One region of the Paenibacillus paludis genome, then DNA from elsewhere that is predicted to be linked to it. Evidence: predicted binding sites of a transcription regulator. Region 1 holds the regulator's gene; each other region holds the start of a gene.
The links. The regulator Rex, encoded in region 1, represses fermentation and respiration genes when NADH is low (regulators of the CRP and FNR family bind a similar motif). The targets are predictions, from matches to a motif close to TTGTGAAATATTTCACAA.
Positions count from the first base shown of each region.

Region 2: the regulator Rex is predicted to act here: its motif matches at 2,664-2,681, upstream of ACAN56_RS22040 (formate/nitrite transporter family protein).
Region 3: the regulator Rex is predicted to act here: its motif matches at 5,357-5,374, upstream of pflB (formate C-acetyltransferase).

Region 1 is NZ_JBGJZP010000036.1:33,825-43,874, forward strand. Features, by position in the region: gene ACAN56_RS34605 (cell wall elongation regulator TseB-like domain-containing protein) at 158-676, opposite strand; gene ACAN56_RS34610 (amidohydrolase) at 738-2,039, opposite strand; gene ACAN56_RS34615 (redox-sensing transcriptional repressor Rex) at 2,026-2,718, opposite strand; gene dinG (ATP-dependent DNA helicase DinG) at 2,808-5,669, opposite strand; gene ACAN56_RS34625 (hypothetical protein) at 5,786-6,427, opposite strand; gene panD (aspartate 1-decarboxylase) at 6,541-6,924, opposite strand; gene panC (pantoate--beta-alanine ligase) at 6,917-7,807, opposite strand; gene panB (3-methyl-2-oxobutanoate hydroxymethyltransferase) at 7,809-8,675, opposite strand; gene ACAN56_RS34645 (biotin--[acetyl-CoA-carboxylase] ligase) at 8,998-9,801, opposite strand; partial or broken gene ACAN56_RS34650 (HD domain-containing protein) at 9,788-10,050, opposite strand, start outside.
Region 2 is NZ_JBGJZP010000012.1:98,908-108,957, forward strand. Features, by position in the region: gene ACAN56_RS22025 (DUF3863 domain-containing protein) at 1-889, opposite strand, end outside; gene ACAN56_RS22030 (serine-rich family protein) at 867-1,775, shown strand; partial or broken gene ACAN56_RS22035 (S-layer homology domain-containing protein) at 1,919-2,395, opposite strand; gene ACAN56_RS22040 (formate/nitrite transporter family protein) at 2,781-3,608, shown strand; gene ACAN56_RS22045 (MFS transporter) at 4,083-5,300, shown strand; gene ACAN56_RS22050 (GNAT family N-acetyltransferase) at 5,350-5,880, shown strand; gene ACAN56_RS22055 (MOSC domain-containing protein) at 5,861-6,505, shown strand; gene ACAN56_RS22060 (GNAT family N-acetyltransferase) at 6,640-7,188, opposite strand; gene ACAN56_RS22065 (DUF2164 domain-containing protein) at 7,230-7,475, opposite strand; gene ACAN56_RS22070 (glutamine--tRNA ligase/YqeY domain fusion protein) at 7,681-9,387, shown strand; gene ACAN56_RS22075 (MFS transporter) at 9,505-10,050, opposite strand, start outside.
Region 3 is NZ_JBGJZP010000002.1:271,308-281,357, reverse strand. Features, by position in the region: gene ACAN56_RS04610 (carbohydrate ABC transporter permease) at 1-530, shown strand, start outside; gene ACAN56_RS04605 (ABC transporter substrate-binding protein) at 665-2,137, shown strand; gene adhE (bifunctional acetaldehyde-CoA/alcohol dehydrogenase) at 2,580-5,201, shown strand; gene pflB (formate C-acetyltransferase) at 5,462-7,723, shown strand; gene pflA (pyruvate formate-lyase-activating protein) at 7,860-8,600, shown strand; gene ACAN56_RS04585 (extracellular solute-binding protein) at 8,958-10,050, shown strand, end outside.

The DNA of each region.
Region 1 (10,050 bases):
AAAAAACCGCCTATCGCCCCTATAGTTCCAAAATTCCCCTCCGCTGCTTTTGCCTCTAGGCTGTGCTTTAGTTTAACTTATTAGCAATATTATGCAAAAAAAGCGGACAAGCGCTGTCCGCTTTGTCCGCTTTTTATTTGTTATTGCAAGCCTGCCTCTACTTGCTCGGCAAAGTATATCCATCACCGATTGCTGTACCATCCGCAAAACGAAAGAACTTGTAATAATAACGTCCTTCCTGCTTGTAAAAAAGCTGCCAGGCGTATTCTCCATTGTATACACCCGGAAGCAGCCGTTTAATATCGATGCCGGGCAACTGGGAGTCTATAATGGAGCGGATTTGCTTCTCCGAGGTTCCTTTGGCCAGCTCTTCCGCATAGACTCCGTTATCACCGCCGGCCGGCTTGCCGTCCACGGTGAACCGTACCCACACCATCAGATCCGTACCGGCTTTATTTTTCCCCGTCAGCACCCAGTACACCGAATTTTCGTCCCATACCGATTTCTGCGCCTTGGATATCTCAGTAAGTCCCGCCCGGGTCTTGGCAACTTCTTTGGCCGCGCTGCGTTCATTCCATTGGTCCTTCATGATATAGGCATAAAATTGGCTTAGACCGAACAAAATGAGCAGAAACAGAGCGATCCCCAGCAGAAGCCATTTTTTCCTTTTCCTCAAAATGCAGCTTCCTTTCCTTAATATATGAAACGTCATAAAGCCAACTGCGGCGGCAGTCGAATTAACGCTTCAGCAGCCCTTCAAAAGTTTCTTGCGCCTTGCGGCGGATTTCTTCCTCGTCCAGTGTCAGGCACTGACCATGCTTCACAACCTGCTTGCCGTTCACCCAGACATGCTCGACATCCTTGGCGCTGGCCGAATACACGGCGTGGGAGAGCAAGTCGCTATGCGGCAGTAGATGAGGCTGGTCAATATCAATTGCAATAAAATCAGCCTTCATCCCCGCTGCAAGGCGGCCCACCTGGTTCAGGAAGATTGATTCCGCCCCGTATTGCGTGGCCATCAGCAGCGCTTCCGGTGCCGGAACTGCGGTAGGATCACCGCTGACTCCCTTATGGATCAATGCTGCAAGCCGCATTTCCTCGAACATATCGAGATTATTGTTGCTTGCCGCCCCGTCCGTACCGAGCGAAACTTTGACTCCGGCTCTCAGCAGCTCAGGCACCCGTGCAACCCCGCTGGCAAGCTTCAGGTTACTTCCCGGGTTATGGGACACACCCACCTTGTGGCGGGCGAGGATTTCGATCTCCTCATCGTTCAGGTGGACACCATGGGCGATTAAGGACGGGCGGGTGAACATCCCCAGCTTCTCCAGGTGCGCTACAGGACGCAGGCCGTAATCAGCGGCATTCTGCTCCACTTCACGCAGCGTTTCCGACATATGCGTATGCATCGGCAGGTCCAGGTCATGTGCCGCCTGCACAAACCGCATGAAAAAGTCCGGAGGACAAGTATACGGGGCATGCGGTGAAATCATGGTTGTAATTCTGCCGTCAGCCTTGCCGTGCCAGTTGCGGGCGAAAGCAACAGCTTCCGCAAGCTTCTGATTCTGCACTTCTTCAGGACATAGACCAATAACACCGCGCATCAGCACCGCACGGATGCCGGAGTGTTCGACCACCTCGGCCACCCGGTCCATATGATCATACATATCCAAAAAGGTGGTTGTGCCGCCTTTCAGCATCTCCAGAACGGATAAGGAAGTGCCCCAGTAGACATCATCTCCGGTAAACTTCTCCTCCATCGGCCACATTTTCTCCTGCAGCCAGGCTTGAAGAACCATATCATCCCCATAGCCGCGCAGCAGCGACATCGCAGCATGGCCATGGGTATTGACCAGACCCGGCATGAACAGCAGCCGGCTGCCGTCGAGCGTCACTGTGCCTTCTTCAATAACGGGCTTCTCTTCCCCTATGTATGTGATCAAATCATTTTCTATAGTCATATAACCGCTCAGGACCGGCTTCTCGCTTCCGGGAACCAGAAAACGTCCGTTTGCAATTATCATCTTATTGCTGCTCATCTGTAATTCCTTCCTTTCCATCATGTAAATAATACGCCAGACTTTGCAGGTCAGTCGTAAAGTCGGCAGCATGAATACGGATGGTTGCAGGTGTCTTCAGAATGACCGGTGCAAAATTCAGGATCGCCTCGATGCCCGATTCTACCAGAATATCAGCCACATTCTGTGCTTCGCTGTCCGGTACAGTGATGATCCCGATCCGGATTCCCTGATCACGGATGGTCTGACCCAGCTCCTCCATCGGCTGAACCGTAAGAGAGTTGATCTTTTGTCCAATCTTGGGAGCATAAGAATCAAATACAGCGGTGATTTTCATGGTATCCTTCAGATAAGCATTGTAATTGGACAAGGCATGACCGAGGTTACCGGCACCCACCAGGGCCACGTTGATTTGTTGATCCAGCTTCAGAATATGACGGATCTTTTCGATGAGATAAGACACGTCATATCCAATGCCTTTTCTGCCGAAATCACCAAAATAGGCCAGATCCTTACGAATCTGTGCCGGATTAAGGTCCAGCTTCTGCCCGAGTTCCTGAGAAGAAACGGTTGAGATTTCACGCTTTTGGAGATCGTTCAGGAAACGCAGGTACACTGGGAGTCTGCGTACGACGGCCTCCGATATTTTATCCGATTTCATGTTTTCTCCTCCTAATTTAGAATTGCACTGACGCGATATCGTATGACAACCACGTGCAGTGCCCGCTCTGCGAACGGGACACAGCCTATGGTACAAAGAGATGGAAAAAATTTATAAACGATGACAGATTAGGAAACGCCGCCCTCTTCAAGCCATTCCGCAATCCGCGGAACCATCTGATCGGTAAGCATGTGCTCCATCTTCGGACCAGGGAGTGAATACAGGAAGTACTTCCCGTAATAAGCTTCGATGACCCTGGTATCATATACTATAACAATTCCCCGGTCCTGCGCTGTGCGAACCAATCGTCCAAAACCCTGTTTGAACCGGATCACTGCTTGTGGAACAGACATTTTCATAAAAGGATTCTTCTTCTGGGCCTGCAGAAGCTCCGCCTTTGCCTCGGCAAGCGGATGATTCGGCGGCTGAAACGGCAGCCTTACAATCGCAAGACAGGTCAGCGCCTCGCCAGGGATGTCGACTCCTTCCCAGAAACTGCTTGTTCCAAGCAATACCGATGCAGAGCTGTCCTGAAAACGCCGGATCAGCTTGCTGCGGCTGCCTCCTTCCACACCCTGGCCCAGAACCGTAATGTCCTGGGAAGCCAAGGCCTCTTTCAGCGGATCGTAAACCTGGCGCAGCATTTTGTAGGAGGTGAACAGCACCAGCATCCGCCCCTTGGTCGCCGCCGCCGCTTCAGCCAGCGAATGCACCAGCTTGTCTACAAAACGCGCATCGCCTACGCTGCCCTTAACACTGGGGAAATCGCGCGGGATGACAAGCAGAGCCTGTTCACGGTACTTGAACGGTGAAGGCAGCAGCGCTGTCATGAGACGCCCTTGCTCAGAGGCTTCAGAAAGACCAAGGTTGTCAATCATGAACTGAAAGGACTTGTCGACCGATAACGTGGCCGAGGTCAGCACTATGCTCTTCTTCTTGTCGAAGAACAGATCCTTGAGCTGACTGCTTACATCGACAGGCACGGCGTAGAGCTGAAGCGACTTGCCCCGGTAGTTGCCGCTCCCTTCCATCCAGTACACGATATTATCGTCACTGAGACCCATAAAGAAGCGGATTTGTTCCCGGATGGATGCCAAATCCTTGAACAAGCCTCCGATATCGGTCACCAGGCTGTCCGAAGACGACTGACTCTCCGTATCGCGCATCTCGCTGAGCATTTTGTCACCCCTGCGGATGATGTCGCTCAGGGCTAAGTTCAGCGTATTCTCCAGCGCCGCCAGTTCTTCCCAATCTTTGGGCTTGCTCCCGGGAAGCAGGCGTGTGACCAGCTGGCCGGCTTCACCTGCCGCTGCATCGCTGCGTTCGGGCAATAGGCCGAACAGCTTGTCGCTCAGTGTATCCCAAGTTTCCTTTACGGTAAGCAGGTCGGGATAGATTTTATCGATTACGCCGCTCCACTCCGAAGCCTGCTCACTGCCCGAGGACTGCAGAGTCTGGCGCAGTGCCGGCAGCTGGCCGCTGCGGCTGTCTTTATACAGCCTTGTAAGCGTATGAGCTACCGTGAAATACTTCATTTGCATGCCCAGATGCTTGCCGGCCACATCCTCCAAATGATGGGCCTCGTCAATGACAAGATGCTCATAAGCCGGAAGCAGCTGGTGCCCGGCCTTGACGTCTGCGAACAGCTTGGAGTGATTGGTAATGACCACATCGGCAATCCCTGCTTCATGTTTGGCCCGGTGGTAGTAGCATTTGCGGAACCACGGACAGGAACGGCCCAGACAGGAATCGGTATCACTGGCTACCGTCTCCCAGAAATCCCCGCCGCGACCGCTCAAATTCAGCTCCTCATCGTCACCCGATTCCGTCTGGGTCAGCCATACGATCATTTGCGCTGCCGTAAGCGCTTCTTCCCGGGGACTTACGAAGTCCTTTTTATTTATTTTATGTTCAAACTTGCGCAGACACAAATAGTGCCCTCTCCCCTTGAATATCGCAGCCTTAAACGGGAAAGGCACAACACTGGTCAGAAGCGGGATATCGCGTTCGCGCAGCTGATCCTGAAGGTTGATGGTATGGGTACTGACCATAACCTTCTGCCCGGTACGTACGCTCTGATAAATGGCCGGCAGCAGATAACCAAGCGATTTGCCGGTACCCGTGCCTGCCTCGATCAGCAGATGCTTGTCCTCCTGAAGGGCCGTATTCACTTCGCCAATCATGATCTCCTGGGCTTCCCGGCTTTCATATTGCGGAAGCGTATCCTTAAGCCGTTTGGTTACCTCGGCCATATAATCCTCAAAGGATACATTCTCCACAGGATTGCCAACACCTTCTTCTCTTGGAGGCGCCAGCTCAGTCCAGTCGCCTACAGCCAGTGCAAGCTGACGGTAAAAATTCAGCTCTCCTTCCGGCTGGAAGGTCTCCATCTCGCGCTCCCGCAGCAGGCCGTCAAAATACCAGGCCAAATCACTGTCTTCATCGGCAAACAGCTCGTTAAGCCGCTGAATGGTCAGCAGAGGCAAGCTATACAGCTCTTCGAGACATTTAAGCAACACAATCGCTGTAGCTTCTGCGTCACTGTCCGCCTGGTGCGGACGGTCATGCGTGATGCCAAAATGGTTACTTACCGCACCCAGCTGATAGGTCGTTAGGGACGGAAAGCATATTTTAAGGAAATCGATCGTATCCAGAATCCGTCCCTGAAACGGCAAATAGCCGCAGCGGTCTAAAGCATTCTGCAAAAAATGGAAATCAAAAGCAACATTATGTCCAACAAGCACTACATCGTCAAGCAGCGGGACGAGCTCCATCATCATCTCATCCAGCTCTGGCGCATCCTTCACATCTTCATCGGTGATGCCGGTCAAGCCCGTAATAAAAGGAGGAATCGGTGTTCCGGGCTTGACGTAAGAACCATACACCCGGGAGATGGACCGGTCTTCTTCTATAATGGCAAGGCCAACCTGGATGATCTCACCCACAGATTGGGTTCCCGTAGTTTCAAAATCAAGCACGGCAAATTTCATTATAAGTTCTATTCCCTTTCACTTGAGACTCTTTATCAGCATAACAGAAGTTACGAAAAAAGGCGATGCACACCGCTTGTTGAAGTGGATGCATCGCTTAAATGAGTGGGCTATGATTACAAAAGCGAAACAAGCTGATTTCCGAATTGCAGCTTTCCTCCCCGCCTGCGGCAAACCTCCAGATTGACATTCGGTTCCGGGAGTGCCGGGTCATGGAGCAGAGAAAGGCTGAACAGCTCCCTTGCCTCATTGAAGCGTTCCTGGGAAGCTCTGATACACCCCAGCGCATTGTAGATCATCGCCTTCAGCTTGTTCTCGCGAATCAGCGCAAGCATATGATCCAGATGCCCCCATGCGGTCTCCCCGTCACCCTCCTGCAGATAGGCCATGGCCAAATACAGGCGGGCCGCCAGACTGTCGGGGTGCTGCGCAATAACTTCCTTAAATTGATCAATACACTTCCGGTACATCAACAGCTTGTAGTAGCCCTGCCCTCTGACAAAAGAATCCATGGCAAGCTCAGGCGCTTCCTGCTGCGGCATCTCTTCGTCCGGCTGTGGCGGAAATTCCGCATGTTCCCGGAAATGACTCAGCTTCTCGGCAAAGGCGAGCCACTCGTCCATAACCTCATCGCTAAGCCGGTGAAGCATGTTGTACTTGCATAAAAGATCATCCCGGCGGGCACCCTCCGAAGTGGGGTAATCCGTGGCGATCTCCTGAAGCATCTTATTCATCTCAGCAAATAATTGTTGAAACACGGGACATCCCCCCCTTACTGAAAATGAAATCAGCCTAAGCTTGCCTGCCTTCATTTTTCGCAAGTGGGGGGCTCTTCATCCCTGCCATTGATTACATGGCTTAGGTCCGGTGATTAAGCAATCGTAGCATGAATCTCATGATCGGCCAGCTTCACCGGCTTGTTCTCGCCATCGACAAAAACTACAGTTGGTTTATGCCCTGCCAGTTCCTCGGCGGACAGCATCGCGTAGGAGATGATGATGACAGTATCCCCCGGCTGAACAAGCCGGGCCGCCGCTCCGTTCAGACAAATGACGCCGCTGCCGCGCGGTCCCGGAATGACGTAGGTTTCCAGCCGGGAGCCGTTATTGTTGTCGACAATCTGCACCTTTTCGTTCTCAAGCAAATCCGCTGCTTCCATCAGGTTCTCATCGATGGTGATACTGCCCACATAATTCAAATTGGCTTCGGTAACCGTTGCCCGGTGTATTTTGGATTTCATCATATGTCTAAACAAGGGTCGCAACCTCCTTGGGATTAAATACATTATTGTCAATCAGACGGGTTCTGCCAAACTTCACGGCAAGTGCAATAATGATTTCGCCTTCAGCATCACTCAGCAATGAAGCATCATTCAGCGTTTCCAGGCCCGGGAAGGTCAATATTTCCGCATAATCAATGACGGCAAGCGGAGAAGCTGAAATGACTGACACCAGCAGTTTCCGGGCATCTTCAACCGTCCGGACCTTACCTTCTTCCATGGCTTGGCGAACTTCACGCAGCGAACGGGACAATACCAGAGCCTGGCTGCGTTCCTCTGCACTTAAATATACATTGCGTGAGCTAAGCGCGAGTCCGTCACCTTCACGGATGATCGGGCAGGCCACGATTTCAACATTCATATTCAGGTCAGCTACCATCCGGCGCAGAACCGCCACTTGCTGGGCATCCTTGAGTCCGAAAAAGGCGTAATCGGGCTGTACCATATTGAACAGCTTGCTTACGACTGTGGTGACTCCATCAAAATGCCCCGGGCGGGATGCTCCGCACAGCTGTGTGGTCAGCGAAGAGACCGATACCTGGGTGCGGATCGGCTGCGGGTACATCTCTTCCACACCGGGAATAAATACGATGTCGGCTCCTTCACGCTCCGCAAGCTCCAAATCACGCTGCTCGTCACGCGGATAAGAGGAAAAGTCCTCATTTGGCCCAAATTGCAGCGGATTAACAAAAATGCTCATCACTACCGTACTGCTCATTTCCCCTGCCCGGCGCAGCAGGCTTGCATGTCCCTCATGCAGGTATCCCATGGTCGGCACAAAGCCGATGGGAGTATGCCCGCCCTGACGCATATATTCAAGCGCTTCACGCAGCTGTTCAATCGTTCTAACGACTCTCATCTTATTTCGCTCCTTTTCCGGCAGCGCCGTATAAAGATTCCAATACAGTTTCATCCGCATTAAATACATGATTCTCCGCCGGGAAGGAACGGTTCTTCACTTCCTGTACGTAGCTGCCGATTCCCTCACGGATCAGGCTGCCTACATCAGCGTAGGTCTTAACGAAGCGCTTCTCCCGGTAAGGTGAAGCATATTGCAGCAGATCGTGGAAGACCAATACTTGTCCGTCACAGTACCGGCCTGCACCGATCCCGATGGTTGGAATGCTGACCGCTTTGGAAATCGCCTCCGCTACTTCTTCCGTGACCAGCTCCAGCACTATGCCGAAAGCCCCGGCCGCTTCAAGTCCCTTGGCTTCATCAATCAGCCGCTGCGCATCCTTAGGATCCTTGCCTTGAATCCGGTATCCACCGATCATGTTTACGGACTGCGGGGTAAGGCCGATGTGGCCGAGCACCGGCACACCGGCAGCAACCACAGCGGATACGGCCTCACAAATTTCCAGCCCGCCTTCCATTTTAACGGCTTGCGCCCGGCCTTCCTGCATCAGTCTGCGCACACCGCGCAGCGTCTCGTCAATGCTGCCGTGATACGTCATAAACGGCATATCCGCCACAATGAACGTATTCTGCGCACCGCGCGCCACGGAGCGTGTGTGATAGACCATATCGTCAATCGTTACCGGAAGGGTTGTATCATAACCCAGTACAACATTCCCGAGCGAATCACCGACCAGAATCAGATCGATCCCCGCTTCTTCGGCCAGCAGGGCCGAAGGATAATCATAAGCGGTCAGCATGCTCAGCGGCACACCGTCCATTTTCATTTTTTTCATTTTCACAATATTCAGTGCATGTTTGTCTGCCATTTGCTCCCATTCCCCTTTTCGTAGTTAAAATACGCGTAAACGCGCAAACAAAAAAACCTTTTAGCATGGTCCGCTAAAAAGGTCCGAAGGGCAAAAAAGAGTCACTCGCGATCGTCCCTTCTGTCTCGGTCCTTACGGCTCAGAGCAGAATCCAACGTAACCGTGGAAATACAGTTATGAAGGTGAATCCGAAAAGCAAATTGCTGTTGTACAGCTTGCTTGAATGAGTACAGCTCGACCCTGCGATACCGTCTCTGAGCATATTATAACAAAATCCGCAGTTAATTACACCAAAAAAATGTGACAAGGCATGGAACCCTTGTCACTGGATCATTTCTATTTCACCTGACAATATGCAGGTAATATTCCCGGCAGCATCCCTCAGCAGCAGCCCGCCGCCGTCATCCAAACCGACCGCAGTACCTTCGCTGCGTCCCTCGGGTGTATTAAAGTACACCTGGCGCCCCAAGGTGACCGACATGGATTCCCAAAGCTCACGAACAGGCTTAAAGCCCCGTTCTATGTAAAGGGTGTACAAAAACTCCAGCTCGGCCAGCACCGCTTCCGTGAGTTGCTGGCGGTCAACGGGAATACCTCCTCCTTCGATCAGCAGCGAAGTCCCGACTCCTTGCAGATCATCCGGATAGTCGTCCTCCGTCAAGTTCACCGCAATGCCGATTCCGGCGATGCAATAATGAAGCCCGCCTTCCCGGAGCGAAGATTCCAGCAGGATTCCGCAAATTTTGCGTCCGCCTGCCAGCAGATCATTCGGCCATTTGATGCCGGCCTGCACGCCGCTGATCTCGCGAATGGCGCGGCAGACGGCTACGCCAGCCAGCAGCGTCAGCTGCGGCGTCAGTGACAGCGGAAGATTGGGGCGCAGCACCACACTCATCCAAATGCCCTTGCCGCGCGGCGAATGCCACTTTCTGCCCATCCGCCCGCGGCCGCCGGTCTGTTCCTCGGCGATAATAGCCGTTCCTTCCGGAGCGCCGTTTTCGGCGAGCCTCTTGGCTTCCTCCTGCGTAGACACCACCGTTTCCAGTCGCTGTACACTGCGGTTCCAGCCCGAAACAAAAGTATCTCTGTTCAGCCCGGAAAGCCCCGGCGTTTCATCGCTTTTCATCGTTATCCATCCTTTTTGCTTCCTGAAGCAATGATTGTTTATCGTTGGCGATATCTCCAGCCGCTACAGCCTGCAGCAGCGCATGCAGCAGCTCTCCCAGCCACGGGCCGGGACGTTTCTGCAAAGCTTCGGCCAGCTCATTGCCTGTCACCGCAAGCTCTGCCAACGTCTGCAGCGGCATTGATGCGCTCCAGGACCGCAGGAGACCCGTGGAGAGCGCCGGCGCTCCAGATGGCTGCACGGCGGCGT
Region 2 (10,050 bases), on a different contig from region 1:
TAGTAGCAGCATCCTGTGCGGGCAGCATCGGATTAGCGGTATGTGCCCAGTATGGCATCAGCGGTGATCCTTCAGCAGACAATTGGCCTACATTATACTGTGTTGCAGCCCAGCCCATAAACGCATCGATCCGGAAGTTGTCTTTTAACCAGGCAGCCTGCTCGGGATTGATGGCATAGGTGGACAGTGACTTGGGACGATACTTGTCAGGAATACTCTCCCATACGGAGCTATCTCCGTTGGTGCCCCCCTGGTGCAGGGAATTGAGCGCATTATATCTGTACATGTACAGCCACGAGTTCATCTCTACAATCCATTGGGCCAGGTTGAAATTATCATTCGGATAGCCGGATGCGATCCCTACCTCATCTCCATATAGATCCACGTAGTTAAGCACCTGTTGCAATTGAGGGCGCTGTGCATCATCGAACACAAATCGGTTGTCCATGGCCCAGGTTACCCGCAAATCGGGATCAATAGTTGCCAGTGTATTCCGCATGGTTTGCATTTCGGCAACTGTTGTAGCGTTTGCTCCTGTATCTTCCAGCAACAAGGATACAGTGAAATAAGCTGTTGAATTGTATTGAGGCGATAGTACCTCAAGCTCGAAGTTGCTGATGATGCTAAAGTCGGCGACCTCGGAACTGAGCAGGATTCGACCATGGATTATAGTTCCAGGCTTCGGGATGTTATAAAAGTTTGCTACCGTCCCATCCTCTGCCAGTACAGAGTAATCATCAGTAACCAGCACTTTGAGGTCTGGCGGCAAATGCTCCGGCATGATTTCGCTTCCGTATACATCCAAGGTCACATAAGCCAGCTTCCAATCCTCCATAGATACATTAAACGAAACGTCAATTGTATCGGTGGTTACCTGTACAGAATCCACTGCCTCATATACTGGCGGCACTGTTGTTGGAGCCGGTGAAGCGGATGGCACCGTTGTTGGAGCCGGTGAGGCCGATGGACCCGGTGAAGCGGATGGCACCGTTGTTGGATCCGGTGAGGCCGATGGACCCGGTGTTGGATCTGGCGAAGCCGATGGCACCGTTGTTGGAGCCTGTGAAGCGGATGGCACCGTTGTTGGATCCGGTGAGGCCGATGGCACCGTTGTTGGAGCCGGTGAAGCGGATGGCACCGGTGTTGGAGCCGGTGAAGCGGATGGCACCGTTGTTGGAACCGGTGAAGCGGATGGCACCGGTGTTGGATTCGGTGAAACCGATGGAACCTTTGGTGGCACCGGTAAAACCGATGGAACCTTTGGTGGAACTGGTGAAGCGGATGGCACCGGTGTTGGATTCGGTGAAGCGGATGGCACCGGTGTTGGATTCGGTGAAGCGGATGGCACCGGTGTTGGATTCGGTGAAGCGGATGGCACCGGTGTTGGAACCTGTGAAGCGGATGGCACCGGTGTTGGAACCTGTGAAGCGGATGGCGCCGATGTTGGAGCCGGTGAAGCGGATGGCACCAGTGTTGGATTCGGTGAAGCCGGTGGCACCGGTGTTAGATCCGGTGAAGCCGATGGACCCGGTGTTGGAGCCGGTGAAGCGGATGGCACCGGCGTTGGATTCGGTGAAGCCGATGGAACCATTGTTGGAGCCGGTGAAGCCGATGGCCCCGGTGTTGGAGCTGGTGAAGCCGATGCAACCGGCGTTGGATTCGGTGAAGCCGATGGAACCATTGTTGGATCCGGTGAAGCGGATGGACCCAGCGTTGGATCCGGTGAAGCCGGTGGAACTGGTGTTACGGGATCTGTAGAAGAAGCGTTTGGATAAGCGATCTCGCTATCTTCTAAAGGTGCGCCTTTGGGGACTTCAGGATAATCAGGCAAGTCACTACCAGGCTCAAGCAAATCTTGTATACGGTTGGCATCCTCAAGCAGAAGACATGCACGAGCAGTTACCATAGCTGCGCTTTGACGGTCAACGGATTGCTTTGGGTTAAACCGCTGATATTCATCTCCTTGGAACAGCCCGAGCTGCTGGGCTGCCCAGACGCTTGTTTGGGCTTCTTCCGAGATAGAGTGACTATCCTTAAACGAAGCCATATCCCCTTGTTTTTGGACCTGGTCATACACTCCAAAGGCCCGGATATACCATACTGCCAAGCTCTCGCGTGTTAATTCACCTCTCCATGCTATTGTCTGGTCTTGTATAATGCCTGCAGACAAAAGCGAGCGTATGGAGGGGATGGCCCAATTCGGTGCCGCTTCCGTTGTTAGCGGATAGTCCGAACTAGGAATGGGAATGGATAATGCCCTTGACATCATGGTGCCCATCTCTGCAATAGAAATCGGCTGATAGGGTCTGAACGTTGCGTTGCCATAGCCTTGAACGATCCCTCTGGAGAACAGCTGTGCAATTTCTTGATGGGCATAGCTGCGCTCAGTATCCACAAATGGAGCGCTATTTGCCCTTGCAGCTGGAGTGACAGCAGCAGTTCCGATTAGGATCAGACATAGCAGTGCCAGGCTGACACGCCTCAGGTTGTCTATCAATATGTATGTGCTTTTTCCTGTGTTTACGGGAACACGATCACCACCTCTTTTACTCCACTATCGGTACAATCGGCCCGAATATTTAGCGTGATATGGGATGTATGGTGAGAAATGTTTTTGTGATTAAGTTAATCTGAATTGTGTAGATAAGGTAAATTTGACATGTCAGTGAAAACTTTCACTTAGTTTTCCTAGACGTGACTTTTATCACGTAAATGTGATTGCGATCACGCTACAATGGCATAAAGGAACAAATTTTAAGTATTAAAAGGGGATAGGAATCATGGCTTATAACAAACCGCAGCAGATTGCCGAGGTAACGGTAGAGAACGGAATCAAGAAGGCTCACAACCCGCTTGCCACCGTACTTATTCTCGGTTTTCTGGGGGGAGCGTTTATTGCGCTCGGATTTTTACTGGATATTCGTGTCATTGCCGGTGCTCCGGCGGAATGGGGCTCCATCGCAAACTTTATCGGGGCATCGGTGTTCCCGGTAGGACTGATCCTGGTGCTGCTGGCCGGCGGGGAACTGCTGACAGGCAATATGATGGCCGTGCCGCTGGCATTTATTGCGAAGAAGATTTCCTTCTGGGAAGTCATCAAGAACCTTGTACTGATCACGCTCAGCAACCTGGCAGGCGCGTTGTTCGTTGCTTATTTCTTCGGCCACGTTGTCGGCCTCACCGCAGACGGAGTGTATCTCGATAAACTGGTCGATATGGCTGAACATAAGATTGATGCAACCTTCCTGCAGGCCTTTGTCTCCGGGATCGGCTGTAACTGGCTGGTAGCTCTGGCCGTGTGGCTCTCTTACGGGGCGGATAATTTCAGCGGCAAAATCCTCGGTATCTGGTTCCCAACCATGGCATTTGTGGCCATCGGATTCCAGCACGTTGTAGCCAACATGTTTCTTATTCCTGCTGCTATATTTGAGGGGCATTTTACCTGGGCACAATATTTCGGCAACTTTGCCCCGGTATGGCTGGGCAACCTTACGGGCGGAGCCATCTTCGTAGCCGCAGCCTATTATATGGCTTACCTTCGCAAAGGGCCGGCGGCTGTGCAATCCGTAGAGGGTGTATCCTCTGTCGGGGTGAAGAAACACGCTTAATTCTTACTAATTAAATGCAGTCTTAAACGGCAATAGACACTCCTTGTAACCTTCTCTCTTCCAGCTAACGGCTCAAGAGGGAAGGTTCTCGGGGTGTTTTTTTGTGAGGTGAAATAGGGGCGCACAACACAAAATTCGCCGTGCATATCCGACTCGGGGGAACGAAATCGGGCTCACGGCGAATTAATAGGGAGTGTTTCATATGCTCTATTACCCGGGCAAACGAAGAACGAATCAGTCCCTGTTCAGCAATTTTATTTACGCATGGTGGCAGCAGTTATAAAATATAAAGATCCGATTGGACAGGCTTTTTACTGCTGAGGCTGTCCACAGGTTTTGGTCAAGAATCATGAGGGATATTGTGTTTGAGTGACGCGATAATGCGTCAGTGTGAATGCTTGCTCTTCGTCCTGTTTTGGGATGATACTGGATGAAATTAATGACACATATATTACAGGGGTTGAAAGACAAGTCATGAGGTTTTTACAAGCTTATCCAAAGGAAGTCAAAGTATTCCTGATTGCCAGTCTTATTAATGCAACAGGCAGCGCACTAATGTGGCCGCTTGTCACGATGTATGTATTTGATGAACTGGGCCGCAGTATGACAGATGCCGCACTCGTTATTGTTATTCAATCCCTCGGAGGCATATTCGGACAACTGCTGGGTGGATCACTCTATCATAAAGTTGGTGTCAAACGCCTGATCGTCGGTGCGCTGGCCATGAATGCCCTGGCCTTGTTTACCTTGCCGGCGGCAAGCGTGAACTGGAACATGTTCATGCTGGTGATGGGACTGGTGGGTCTGTTCAATTCGTTGTCATTGCCGGCCATTCAGGCCTTTATAGGTTTCCGCTTCGCAGAACAGCGCGGAGAGCTTTTTAATGTAATTTATGTCGCCAATAATATTGGGGTAGCGCTGGGCACGATGCTGGCCGGTTTTCTGGCCGATATTTCCTATCTGTTGAGTTTCGTGCTTAATGGGCTGACCTCAGCGGTGTTTGCCGCATTTTTCTTTGTGTATTTGCGGAAGGTTGGCACAGAGCCGGCCCATGCCGAGCCGCATAGGAGAAACGGCCCCGGAGAGCTGTCGAACTGGAAGCTTATAGGCCACACCCGAATCTATCTGTATATGGCCTTAGGTTCGATGTTTTTATTGATCGGCAACTCGATCTGGAATACGGGAGTTTCTCCGTTTATTATTTCGGAAGGCTGGGCTAAGAGCACCTACAGCCTTCTTTGGACGCTCAACGGGATTCTGATCTTTGCCGCGCAGCCGCTGGTAAGTTTGATCAAACGCTGGTTCGCGGAGACCTCGACGGCGCAGATGACGGCAAGCGCTGTTTTTTACCTGAGTGGATATGCAGTGATCTTGTTAATGCCAAGCTATCCCGGCCTGGTGCTGGCGATGTTGCTGACCACGCTGGGAGAGATGCTTATTTCTCCGGCGATGCCTTCATTTATTTCCGATCATGCGGACCGCAGTGCGCCCTTCTATCTCGGGCTTAGCGGTGGGATCGGCGCGGTTGGCAGAGTTCTCGGCCCCTATATGATGGGCAGCCTGTATGACCGGGGAGGCATTGCGCCGACAGGCTGGCTGGCTTGCGGAATGGCGTTGCTGGCGGTAGGATTCTTCGCGGTCCATGCCTTCATCAACCGTTCTGGCCGTGCACTGGAACAAAATGGGGTATAATGGTCTGTAGAAGAATCACTTAAAGGTAAGTCAAGGAGTGCAAAGAGCTATGCAACAAATTATTAGAGGCTCGCTCACGATTCGTCCCTCGGAGTTAAAGGATACCCGTGAGCTGATTATTCTCGATAACATGATTTGGACGGAGGAGACCACACCGGGTCCATTAATGTGGTGTTCGCGTGAGGATTATCTGCTCCATGCCCCTCCCGGTTCCCAGCTTGTAGCTTTGCAGGAAGGAGAACTATGCGGGTATGTCGGTTTCGGCTGTCCCAGCGGGATGGTGAGCAACCGCCATGTGTGCGAGGTGAACATCGCTGTCCATCCGAAGTTCCAGCGGCTTGGCATCGGCGGACAGCTGATCGAGGCGATCAAGCAGCATGCCGGAGAGAACGGGATACGCAAACTCCGCTTGCGGGTGCTGTCCAGCAATATTCCTGCGCTCTCGTTCTACCGGAAATGCGGATTTGAGGAAGAGGGCCGGCTCAGGGAAGAGTTTTATCTTGGCGGACATTATGTAGATGAGGTATTTATGAGCTGCATGCTGACTGGAGGGAAGGGAAATGGAAGTCATTTCGCTTAATGTGGGCAAACCTGTAACGGTAGATTACCGTGGTAAGCCGCTGGAAACGGGGATTTATAAAATGCCGGCGGCTGGACCGGTACAGCTTCATCTTGAGGGATTCGCCGGTGACGGGCAAGCGGACCTGGTGAACCATGGGGGGCCGGACAAAGCGGTCTGTGTGTATCCGATTGAGCATTATGCCTTTTGGGAGGAGCTGCTCGGGAAGAAACTGGAGTTCTCCGCCTTCGGCGAGAATATCACAGTCAGCGGGCTGCTGGAGACCGAGGTCTGCATCGGTGATGTGTATGAGATCGGTTCGACTCTGCTGCAGGTCAGCCAGCCGCGGTTTCCTTGCTTTAAGCTCTCGCAGAAGCATGGCCCGGCTGATATGCCAGCCAAAGTGCTAGCTACCGGATACAGCGGATTTTATTTCCGTGTACTGCGTGAAGGTCAGATTACAGCCGGTGATCGAATCGTCAAGAAGGAATCCGGTGCGGGAGGCTACCCTGTAAAGCGGGTGCTCTATCTGATGGAACATGGCCGTAAGGACAAGAACGGTCTGGCTGAGCTATCGGAACTGGACACCTTGGCGTCGGGAACCCGGATGAAGTTCCGGAGCTGGCTTGAGGCTGCGGAGAGCTAACGATTGCTGATATCCAAAATCGGTGAATTTGATGGTATGCCAAGTCCCCCCGGACACCTGTTACGGGGGGCTTGGTTTGTTATAAAAGATCTAAAATTCCGTTACATCCGGCCGGGTTGTATATGTCCCACTGTTTAGCTCAGCAGCTTCCATTCACTGCGCAGCAGGCCGTATACCGCATGATTCACATAGCCCTCGGGCAGCTTCTCCGCCTGGCGCAGAACCCCTTCGAATACGAAACCCAGCCGCTCGGGAATCGCTCGGCTGGGCCTGTTGCCCGTGGCGCAGCGGATTTCAATGCGGTTCAGCTCCATTTCCAGCAGCGCATAATCTACGAAAACCCGGCAGGCGCTGGTCATGTAGCCTTTGCCTTCATATCCTTCGCCAAGCCAATAGCCGATTCCGACGGAGCGGCTCTGCCAGTCTATCTCATGATAGCCGATAATGCCGGCCAGTTCTCCCCGGACCCACAGTCCGGCGGTGAAGCCGCCGTTGTCGCTGCCCTGCTTGACGGCATTTTTGATAAATGTGGCGATGTGGTCCTGCTCGGTGACTCCGTCAACCCAAGGCAGCCACTGCCTGAGCCTGCTCCGCGAGCGCTCTACCAGCGCGAACATGTGGCGGGCCTGCTCCGGCATCAACAGTTTCAGCACAAGCTCTTCATCAATGACATAATTAAACAAGCGGCTACCTCCCTCTGTGCCACTAGGGCCGGATGTACTGATTAACGCTTCTTCCATTCCAGAGCGTAAATATCTTCTTCCAGCGACTGCATCCGCTGTCCTACAAGGGCGCGGCAATCGCTCAGCGCTCCATTGTATAGGGCAGGTCCTAGCTCCTTGAGGAAGAAATCCAGCAAATTGTCGGCTGCGAGATGGCCGATGGTCTCTCCGCGTTCGGCTTCGAAGTAAGTGCGGATGTTCTCTGTAATAATGTCGCGCTGCTCTTTAGGCAGTTTCATCGGTTTCATAAGAATGAGTCCCCCATTGTTAAGTTATTCGTTAATCATGCCTTATAATTTCCATGCTACTCTATCGCCGGGAGAGAAGTCAAAGCGTCCGGCAAGGCTGAGTGAGTCACCCATTTTATTGAACATTCTACGGTTAACGGGTATATTAGTAGGAAACATGTTCATACAAGGAAGTAGAACAATACAGAACGAGAGGTTGATAGCTGTGGAGAACCGTGGAACACCCTCCAATTTTATTAAGAATGTCATTACTGAAGATCTGAGCTCGGGGAAGGTTAAGGAGATCGTCACCCGTTTTCCGCCGGAGCCGAACGGTTACTTACATATCGGACATGCCAAGGCGATCTGGATTAACTTTACGCTGGCTGATGAATTTGGCGGAAAGACCAATCTGAGATTTGACGACACCAATCCGCTTAAAGAGGATACAGAATATGTGAATTCCATTCAAGAGGATGTACAGTGGCTCGGCTATGAATGGGATGAACTGCGTTTTGCCTCCGATTATTTCGGAGAAATGTACGAGCGGGCAGAACTGCTTATCCAAAAAGGCAAAGCCTATGTCGATGACCTCAGCGCCGACGAAATCCGCCAGCTGCGCGGTACGTTGACCCAGCCGGGGCAGAACAGCCCTCACCGTGAGCGCGGAATCGAAGAGAACCTGGATCTGTTCCGCCGCATGCGGGCAGGGGAATTCAAGGACGGCGAAAAGGTGCTCCGTGCCAAAATTGACATGTCCTCGCCGAATATCAACCTGCGCGATCCGGTCATTTACCGTATTTCCCACTCGCATCATCATAATACCGGCGATGCATGGTGCATCTATCCGATGTATACCTTTGCACATCCGCTGGAAGATGCTATTGAGAGTGTAACCCACTCCCTCTGCTCATTGGAATTTGAAGATCAGCGCCCGTTCTATGATTGGGTGGTAGCAGAATGCGAGATGCCGGCTGTGCCGCATCAGTATGAATTCGGCCGGCTCAACCTGGCCCAGACGGTAACGAGCAAGCGCAAGCTGAAACTGCTGGTGGACGAAGGCCATGTGGACGGCTGGGATGATCCCCGTATGCCGACGATTTCCGGGCTGCGCCGCCGCGGGTACACTCCGGAAGCGATCCGCAGCTTTGTGTACGAAACAGGCATTTCCAAAAGCCAGGGTCTGGTGGACCTGCAAATGCTGGAGCATTTCATCCGTGAAGACCTGAAGCTGACCGTTCCCCGGACGATGGCCGTGCTGCGGCCGCTGAAAGTGGTCATTACCAACTATCCGGAAGGTCAGACCGAATACTTCGAGATTGAGAACAATGTGGAGAATCCGGAAATGGGTAACCGGCAGATTCCGTTTTCCCGTGAAATCTACATTGAGCGCGATGACTTCATGGAGATTCCGCCGAACAAATATTTCCGTCTCTTTCCCGGCAACGAAGTGCGCTTGAAGAACGCCTATTTCATTAAGTGTAACGAGTTCATCAAGGATGAGAATGGCGAGGTTGTGGAGCTGCACTGCACGTATGATCCCGAGACGAAGAGCGGCAGCGGATTTACCGGCCGCAAGGTCAAGGGAACACTGCACTGGGTGGATGCCAGCCAGGCAGTACCGGCGGAATTCCGCCTCTATGAGCCGCTGATTTCCGCTGAAGAAGCGGATGCGGAGGCTGAGATTGAAGGAATGGAGCCTGTGGCCGACAAACCGGAGCCGAGTTTCCTCGATCAGCTGAACCCGCAATCCATTGAGATTCTGCAGGGCTTTGTGGAGCCGGGTCTGAAGGACAGCGTGCCGCAGGACAAGTTCCAATTCTTCCGCCATGGCTATTTTAACGTGGACAGCAAATACTCCGCGCCGGGACATCTCGTGTTCAATCTTGTGGTATCCCTCAAAAGCTCATTCCAGCCGCCTAAGCAGGGCTAATTCATAGAATTGTAATCTGGCAGGCTAACATAAAAGCAGGCTTGGCTTCCTTATCGGGAAGTCCAAGCCTGCTTTTGTGTTATGTCCTATAGGGTGTATCCGCTGCTTATGAGACTATTACTCGTGGCCCGCCAGCTCTTCCTCCTGCTCCGCCGGGTTCAGGTAGTCGCCGCGGCTGACGAACAGCCACATTAAGCCGAAGCCAAGCGTTCCAATGAACGAGAGGAATACACCGGACTGGTACATGCTCTGGGCCCCGAGAGTCTGATACAGCCAACCGCCGAGGACACCGCCCAGAATGCCGGAAATGCCGCTCCAGGTCAGAGTGTAGAGGGCTTGTCCAGAGGAACGGTAGGGGCGTGGGACCAGCAGCATGGTCAGCTGCGTTCCCACATAGAAGAAGCCGCCAAACGTAATGCAGTGCAGAATTTGAATAAAAGCTACCTGAAGCGGTGTTGTCGCACCGGCCATCAGCCACCAGCGCAGGACAAATAAGACGCTCACGAGTGCCAGCCAGCCCAGCAGCACCGAGACTTTGCGTTTCAGGAAACGGTCGCACAGCAGCAGCACTCCCACCTCCAGGATAGAGGAGAGGAATACGGCAAGGCCGATCATTGTTTTGCTGCCCCCAAGCTCTGTAATGTAGAGCGACACGAAGGTATT
Region 3 (10,050 bases), on a different contig from region 1:
TGCCGTTCAAGAGAGTTTTCTATTTCTTCTTCCTGATGACGCTGTTTATTCCGGCGACCAGCTATATGATCCCGAACTTTGTCAATCTTAAGGAACTCGGACTCTTGAACCAGTATGCAGCTTTCTGGCTTCCTGCCGGGGCGAATACGTTTTATTTCCTGCTCCTGAAGAACTTTTTTGACGGACTCCATCCTGAGATTTTTGAAGCTGCGCGGATTGACGGTGCCTCGGAACCGCGAAGCTTCTTCTCAATCGCTGTACCATTGTCCATTCCAATCTTCGCCACACTGGCGATCTTTATCTTCTCGACAGCCTGGAATGACTGGTTCTGGCCATCGCTTGTCATGCATAGTGAGGACAAATATACACTTGCGACATCGATCTATAAATATGTGATCAACGTCAAGGCGCTCAATACTAATATCAAGTTCGCTATTCTTTTTCTAGTCTCGCTGCCGCCAATTTTGGTCTTCCTGATTTTCCAGAGATTCATTATGCGCGGGGTGGCGCTGTCAGCGGTTAAGGGCTGAATCAGAATATGTCTTCTTCCATGCAGAGATCGTAAACATGCACACATAAGGAATATAAATACACCTCGTTTGTAAGCGATTTCTCTTTTATGATGATTTTGTTAGCTAATTATGAATTGAAAAGGGGAGTTTCAATGCGTAAATATTCCAGCGTATTAGCCTGTCTCCTTGTGACCGGCTCGTTGTTATCCGCCTGCGGCGGCAACAATAACAACAACGGAAATGCACAGGGGAATAAGGGAGGGGACGCTTCACCGGCAGCTACCGCTGAGACGGCGGATAAAACTGCTGCTCCAACGGATGCGCCCGTGGATGATATCACTCAGAGAAAAGTAACGATCAAAATTCACTATCCTACGCCTGACTTGACAGAAATGAGGGCACAGGAAGATGACCGGATCAAACGCTTCCAGGCAGAGTATCCGAACGTCGAGATCGTTAAAGACGACTGGCAGTACAACGTAAGTGAAATCGGCGTGAAGATGGCTGCGAATGAAGCGCCGACCTTCTTCAACACTTATGCTACAGAAGCCAAATTCCTGATTGAAAAAGGCTGGGTTGCCGATATTACCGATCTTTGGAACAAATATGAATACAAGGATCAGATCAATCCGGTGCTGCAGAACCAGTTCATTATTGACGGTAAAGTCTACGGGGTCACACAGAAGGGTTATGTTACCACGACAATGATCAATAAAAAAATGCTGGATGACAAAGGTGTAGCGGTGCCTGCAATGGATTGGACCTGGGATGATATGCTGAATACAGCCAAAGGTGTAGCAGATGCCAAAAAAGGAATTTCCGGTATCGCACCTATGGGTAAAGGCAATGAAGCAGGCTGGAACTGGACCAACTTCCTGTTCGAAGCGGGCGGAGAAATTCAAAAAGTTGAAGGAGGCAAGGTTGTTGCAACCTTCAATTCCGATGCAGGTGTGAAAGCGTTGGACTTCTACAAGAAGCTGAGATGGGAAGCGGAGGCAATTCCTCAGGATTGGGCACTTGGCTGGGGTGATGCTGTAGGTGCATTCCAGCAAGGACGTACGGCCATGGTAATGGCGGGTTCCGACGGAGTTATTGAGCAAGCGCTGAATCAAGGCGGATTGAAGCCTGCAGATGTGCTGACCTATCCGATGCCTGCTTTTGAAAAAGGCGGCAAGCATACCGGAGTACTTGGCGGAGACTATCTGGTCATCAATCCTAACGCTACAAAAGACGAGCAGGAGATGGCGTTCCGTTACATTACCTTTGATTATTTCTCCGATAAAGGTCTTGATGCGCTCGACGCTATTCTGCAGCAGCGTAAAGCGGACGGCAAATACTTCATCCCGCCGCTTCTGGACTACTATGCTGCAGATTCCGAGTTCGGCAAGAAGACCAAAGCGGTATATGACAAGTATTCCGATATCGTGTACCAATATAACCCGGATATTATGGCCCTCTTGGACGGCAAACCGGAAGCACAGTACAATACTCAAGATTATTATGCAACCCTGTCCAATGTGATTCAGGAGCTGTTCTCCAAAAAAGGAACCGACTCCAAAGCACAGCTAGATGCTGCTGCCAAAACTGTGCAGGAGAAATTCTTTGATACTATTAAAGTAGAGTAGGAAGTTTATAAAATGGTAGTTTTTATAAATGAATTGTAAAAAGCGGAAGAGGCAGGGGACGTTGTTCCCCTGTCTTTTTGCTGTAAATAGTTCTCCAAAGGTTAGGTGAGGGAAGAGGCGATCAAGGATAAGGCGGGAGGAATAAGATAAAGAAATATGATGTAATTACCAATAAATAGAAAAATAATGCTTTGTGGAGCCCTGTAACAGGTTCATACGGTTAGAGTCCTTATTTTGCTGTTCGCAGATTGGACAAATATAAGCGAATTTTACCATATAAAATGGAAATAATACCTGAATATGATTAAATGAAAGCGCTTTGAAAACAAATCAAAAAAAACTTTATACTTTGTGAAAGATTTCACTTTAAATGTTGAAGAGGATGTGATAAGATAAATGTGTAGAGAAAAACAACCTAAAAATTGACAGGAGGACGAGGGAGATGGCAGTTAAAAACGAAGTCGCCGCCCAAGTGAAACAAACCACCGCTGAAGAGTATATTCAGATTTTGGTGGATAAAGCAAAGAAAGCTCAAGAAGCGTACATGGCGCTGGATCAAGAGCAAGTTAACACAATCGTTCATGCAATGGCATTGGCTGGGCTCGACAAGCATATGTACCTGGCAAAATTGGCTGTAGAAGAAACAGGACGCGGTGTATACGAAGACAAAATTACGAAGAACATCTTCTCAACTGAATATATCTGGCACGGAATTAAATACGACAAAACAGTAGGCGTCGTTGAAGATAATAAATATGATAGCTTCCAAAAAATTGCCGAGCCGGTCGGAATCGTAATGGGTATCACACCGGTAACCAACCCAACATCCACCACGATGTTTAAAGCACTGATTGCCGCTAAGACACGTAATCCTATTATATTCGGTTTCCATCCATCAGCGCAAGAGTGTAGTGCCGCAGCAGCAAGAATTCTTCATGATGCAGCTGTGAAAGCAGGCGCTCCTGAGAACTGTATCCAATGGATTGAGCTTCCGACAATGGACAAAACAAACGCATTGATGAACAATCCGGACGTCGCTCTTATCCTGGCAACAGGCGGATCTGCAATGGTTAAAGCGGCATACAGCTGTGGTAAACCGGCTCTCGGCGTAGGCCCTGGTAACGTACCTGCCTTCATTGAGAAAAGTGCTGATATCGACCAAGCGGTTACTGACATTATTCTTTCCAAGACTTTTGACAATGGTATGATTTGCGCTTCCGAGCAGGCTGTTATTATTGAAGAAGCGATTTTTGACCAAGTGAAAAAGAAAATGATCGCAAATGGCTGCTACTTTGTGAATAAAGAAGAAGCTGCTAAGCTGACCAACGGCGCAATGAATGTAGAAAAATGTGCGGTTAACCCGGCAATCGTAGGTCAATCCGCTGTGAAAATCGCTGAAATGTGCGGTATCCAGGTTCCTGCCGGAACGAAGATTCTGGTAGCTGAACTCGAAGGCGTAGGCACCAAGTACCCGCTGTCCGCTGAGAAACTTAGCCCGGTTCTGGCTTGCTACAAGGTTAAGAACGCTGACCAAGGGATTGAACGCGCAGCTCAAGTTGTTGAATTCGGCGGCATGGGACACAGCTCGGCTATCCATTCCAACAATGAAGAAGTTATCATGAAGTTCTCGAACCGTCTGCAAACTGGACGTATTCTTGTTAACTCGCCTTCAACACATGGCGCCATCGGCGACATTTACAATACTAATATCGCTTCGCTGACTCTGGGCTGCGGATCTTATGGACGCAACTCGGTATCGCAAAACGTAACTGCCATCAATCTGATCAATGTGAAAAGGGTGAACCGTCGTACCGTGAATATGCAATGGTTTAAGGTGCCTGATAAGATTTATTTCGAAAAGGGAGCCACTCAATACCTGGCCAAAATGCCTGATATTACCCGCGTAGCAATTATCACTGACCCTATGATGGTTAAACTGGGGTATGTAGAAAGAGTAGAGCACTACCTGCGTCAACGCCAGACCCCTGTAGCGATCGAAGTGTTCTCGGAAGTTGAACCGGATCCATCGACAACTACCGTGGAAAAAGGTACAGCTATGATGAACAGATTCCAACCGGACTGCATCATCGCACTCGGCGGCGGTTCCCCAATGGATGCTGCAAAAGGAATGTGGCTGTTCTATGAACACCCGGATGCTGACTTTAACGGTCTGAAACAAAAGTTCATGGATATCCGCAAACGGGTATACAAATTCCCTAAGCTCGGCAACAAAGCGAAATTTGTAGCTATTCCAACAACATCGGGTACAGGTTCGGAAGTAACCTCTTTCGCGGTTATTACTGACAAAACTACTGCAAATAATACTAAATATCCGCTTGCAGACTATGAGCTGACTCCGGATGTAGCGATCATCGACCCTGAGTTTGTATATAGCTTGCCTAAGACTGCTGTTGCTGATACAGGTATGGACGTATTGACACATGCGATTGAAGCTTATGTTTCCGTTATGGCAAGTGACTACACCGATGGTCTGGCTATCAAAGCTATCCAGCTGGTATTCCAATACCTGGAGAAGTCCGCACTTGAAGGCGACAAACTTGCCCGCGAAAAAATGCACAACGCATCGACGCTGGCTGGTATGGCATTTGCCAATGCATTCCTGGGCATCAACCACAGCTTGGCGCACAAATGGGGCGGTCAATACCACACGGCTCATGGACGTACCAATGCCATCCTGATGCCGCACGTTATCCGTTACAATGCCAAGAAACCAACGAAGTTTGCTTCGTTCCCTAAATATTCGCACTTTGTAGCTGACGAACGTTATGCTGAAATCGCCCGTATTCTGGGATTGCCTGCACGCACTACCGAAGAAGGCGTAACCAGCCTGATCAATGCAATCCGCGACATGAACAAAAAATTGGGCATTGAAGAGTCGTTCCAACAACTCGGCTTTGATCCTAAGGATTTCGAATCCCGCGTAGACTATCTGGCTGACCGTGCATTTGAAGACCAATGTACTACTGCCAACCCTAAACTGCCGCTGGTTACTGAACTTGCTGATGTATACCGCAACGCATTCTACGGAAGATTCGACAACTAATTGGTGATTGCTTAGCAAAGGATAAGGTTATAGGTTAATATGGAAGGGGATGGTAGTGACAAATATCACCGGAAAGGTGATATTTGTCACAGTCCTTTTTCAGAAAATAAACTAAAATGTTTATATAAAGAACGGTCCCAGTTATGAAGACGCGATTGTGAATTTAATTACAACCATATCTTTGGGATCACGAGACACGGGATTAACCTTCAAGCCCGCGATCTCTACAAATATAATAAATATAAATGGAGGGATTTAGCATGTCGGTGATTGAAAAAGATGTACAAGAAGTGAAGTCGAGTTGGAGAAGTTTTACAAAAGGTAAATGGGCAAGAAAAGTCGACGTTAACGAATTTATTTCCAAGAACATCAAGCCTTATGAAGGAAACGAAGATTTCCTCGTGGGTCCTACCAGCAACACTACTGAACTGTGGAAGATTATCTCCCAGCTGAGCAAGGAAGAAAGAGAAAGAGGCGGCGTATGGGACGTTTCCCTGGATACTGTCTCCACCATCACTTCCCACAAGCCAGGCTACATCGACAAGGACAAGGAACAAATTGTAGGCGTACAGACTGATGCTCCTTTCAGACGTTCTGTTCAACCGTTCGGCGGTATTAAGATGATGATCGATGCCACCAAAGCTTATGGCTTCGAGCTTCCGAACAACATTGTCGAAATGTTTACGAATATCCGCAAAACGCATAACCAAGGCGTGTTTGATGCATATACACCTGACATGAGAGCAGTACGTAAATCCGGCGTTATTACAGGTCTTCCTGATGCTTACGGCCGCGGACGTATTATCGGTGACTACCGCCGTATTGCTCTATACGGTATCGACTTCCTGATTAAAGACAAGAAACAACAACAAACCGAGCTTGAAGTTGATTCCATGACTGAAGAAGTAATCCGGTTGCGCGAAGAGCTATCGGAACAAATCCGCGCTCTGGGCGAGCTGAAAGAAATGGCTGCCGCTCACGGACTTGATATTTCCAAACCGGCGAACAACTTCAAAGAAGCTACTCAATGGGTATACTTCGGTTATCTGGCAGCAGTAAAAGAACAAAACGGTGCTGCAATGTCCCTGGGACGTGTATCCTCCTTCCTCGACATCTATGCACAGCGCGATTTTGAAGAAGGTACACTTACTGAAGAACAAGCACAAGAAATCGTTGACCATTTCGTAATGAAACTGCGTATTGTGAAATTCCTGCGTACGCCTGACTATAATGAACTGTTCTCCGGCGACCCTACTTGGGTAACGGAATCCATCGGTGGTATGGCTGAAGACGGAACAACACGCGTAACTAAGAACAGCTTCCGCTTCTTGCATACCCTGTACAACCTGGGACCTGCTCCAGAGCCTAACTTGACGGTTCTGTGGTCCGAAAGACTGCCTGAAGGCTTCAAAAAATATTGTGCCAAGGTTTCCATCGAAACCAGCGCTATCCAATATGAGAATGACGATGTAATGCGTCCATATTGGGGTGAAGATTACGCAATTGCTTGCTGCGTATCCCCAATGCGCATTGGTAAACAAATGCAGTTCTTCGGCGCCCGCGCCAACCTGGCGAAAGCTTTGCTGTACGCGATCAATGGTGGTATAGACGAGAAATCAGGCGTGCAAGTTGGACCTGAATTCCCTGCGATCACTTCCGAATATCTGGATTACAACGAAGTAATGAAACGCTTCAAACCGATGATGGAGTGGCTGGCTAAGACTTATGTCAACACCCTGAACATCATTCACTACATGCATGACAAATATTCCTACGAACGCATCGAAATGGCACTGCATGACCGTGACATTCTGCGTACGATGGCTTGCGGTATCGCCGGCCTGTCCGTTGCTGCTGACTCCCTGAGCGCAATTAAATTCGCTAAGGTTAAACCGATCCGCAACGAACAAGGCATCGCCATCGACTTCGAAACCGAAGGAGAATTCCCTTGCTACGGCAACAACGACGATGCTGTTGACAACATCGCAGTTGAACTGGTTGAAACCTTCATGTCGATGATCCGCAAACACAAAACTTACCGTGACGCTATGCCGACTCAATCGGTATTGACTATCACTTCGAACGTAGTTTATGGTAAGAAGACTGGTACTACTCCTGACGGACGTAAGAAAGGTGAACCGTTCGCTCCAGGTGCTAACCCAATGCACGGACGCGACAAGAAAGGCGCACTGGCTTCCTTGAATTCTGTTGCCAAACTGCCGTATTCCGAGGCACAAGACGGTATTTCCAACACGTTCTCCATCGTTCCTAAGGCGCTGGGTAAAGACGAAGAGTCCCGTAAGTCCAACCTGGTATTCATGATGGACGGATACTTCCACAACAACGCTCAGCACTTGAACGTTAACGTGTTTAACCGTGAACAACTGATCGATGCTATGGATCATCCGGAGAACTATCCTCAATTGACCATTCGTGTATCCGGCTATGCTGTTAACTTCATCAAGCTGACCCGTGAACAACAGTTGGATGTTATCAATCGTACATTCCACGGTACAATGTAATTAAATTAACTGTGTAATACAGTTCTTGTATAAGATGTAATAGCAGTGAGGTGATACCGCCCTTGATTCAGGGGGCGGTAAAATCTTGCTAAAAATTAATTAAAATTTTAAGTTCTTTTCGAAAGGAAGTCATCATATGGCTAATGGACATATACATTCCTTAGAAACGTTCGGGACCGTAGACGGGCCTGGTATCCGTTTTGTTCTATTTATGCAGGGCTGCTTATTGAAATGCCAGTATTGTCATAACCCGGATACCTGGGGTCTTAATGAAGGCAGAGAAATGAGCATCGAGGAAGTGCTGTCGGAAATCGAACCTTACCTGAATTATTATAAGTCTTCAGGTGGCGGGCTTACCGTGTCTGGCGGCGAACCAACGCTGCAGGCGCATTTTGTCAAACAACTGTTCACTGAAGTGAAACAGCGCTGGAATCTGCACACCACACTGGATACAAATGGCTATAATGATGGTTCGAAGATCAGCGATTTGCTGGATGTTACTGATCTTGTGCTGCTCGATCTCAAGCATATCGATGATGAAGCGCATATTAAGCTGACCGGTAAATCGAATGATCGTACATTGAAGCTGGCCCGCTGGTTGTCGGATCATAACCGTAAAATGTGGATCCGCCACGTGTACGTTCCTGGCATTCATAATAAGGAAGAGGATTTACTGAATCTCGGCCGATTCATTGGAACGCTTAATGGGGTGGAAAAGTTTGAAATCCTGCCGTATCACCAAATGGGGATTTATAAATGGCAAGAACTTGGCCGTCCCTATGAACTAGAAGGGGTACCCTCACCGAACGATGAAGAAGTGCAGCGCGCTTACCGGCTGATTGAAGAAGGACGCAACGAGACAGCACTTGTTAAGTGATGATAATTATCATAGGAAGCAGAAGCCGTATCTTGCAGTAGCTTATGTACTGCGGAAACGGCTTTTTTGCTTTTTAATGATCCAGAACGCATGTTATGTTTCAGCAGATAAAGGGATTATTTTGCAGGAAGGATGATTTTGTGTAGAGGTTTAATGACGCAAGGTCTATTTCCTATGGAATAATTTTTCAGTATATGTAACTATAAATAACGCAGAATGTGACTGTTAAGAGGTGTATTCGCTTACATTAGAGTATTTTATCCCTATAGTAGATGAATCTTAACCTTACGATTACACACACTGTTTTTTATAATAAGAGTTGTAAGGGAAATTAATAAATAGGGAGGGTCACCCGTAATGAGAAAAAGTATGACTATGCTGTTGTCCCTGGTTTTTGTCTCTTCTGCTTTGCTGGCTGGCTGTGGAGGCAACAATAATAAGGCAAGCAACAATGGAGAAACTGCAGCACCAAGCAATTCAGCTGCTGCAACCAATGCTGCTGCCACTGATGAGCCTGCCAGCGCTGAGCCTTTCGAAATGACGATCCGTCATACGCAGGTTGGTGCTGATAAGCAGAAACGTCTTGCTATTTTGGAGGATGTGGTAGGCAAGGTTCAGAGTGAAGTGCCGGGGCTGACATTCAAACTGGATGGTGTAGATTCCGATGTGAACCGCAAAGAGAAGCTACGCGGTGAAATGGCCGCCGGCAATCCTCCGGCAGTGTTCGATCTCTTTGGGAGCCCTGACTCCAAAATATACGCCAAAGAAGGAAAATTGCTTGACCTGACCCCGATCCTCGAAGAATTGGGCATTAAAGACAAGTTCTCGAATCTTGATCCATTTACTTATGAAGGCAAGATTTACGGATTGCCAATCGGCGGTTCCGGTGAAGGTTTCTTCTATAATAAAGAATACTATGGCAGCAAGGGCTGGGAAGCTCCGAAGACCTTTGCTGAGCTTGAGAAGCAACTGGCCGATATTAAGGCTGATGGCAAAGTACCGCTGGCTGGCGCTTCCAAAGCCGGCTGGGTACCGCTGATGCTGGCCAACCACCTCTGGTCACGTTATGCCGGACCAGATGTAACGGCTAAATTCGCGACCGGTGAAGCTAAATGGAGTGATGCTAATGTTGTGAAAGGTTTTGCGAAATACAAGGAATGGGTAGATAAAGGCTACTTCAAAAAAGGCGAGCTTGGTTTCGAATATGCTGAGTATACCACCCAGTTCACTAGTGGCGAAGCCATTCTGCTCTATGATGGAACTTGGAAATCCTCTGTATTCAAAGCAGGACAATCGGGTGAAGGTCTGATCGGCAAGGTTGGATTCTTCAATATCCCGGCAGTTGACGGCGGGGTAGGCGACCAAACGGCACTGATGCGCGATGTGAACAACGGTTACGGGTTCTCTGCTTCAGCGGCAGATGACGAGCGTCAGCTGGCTGCAGTGAAAT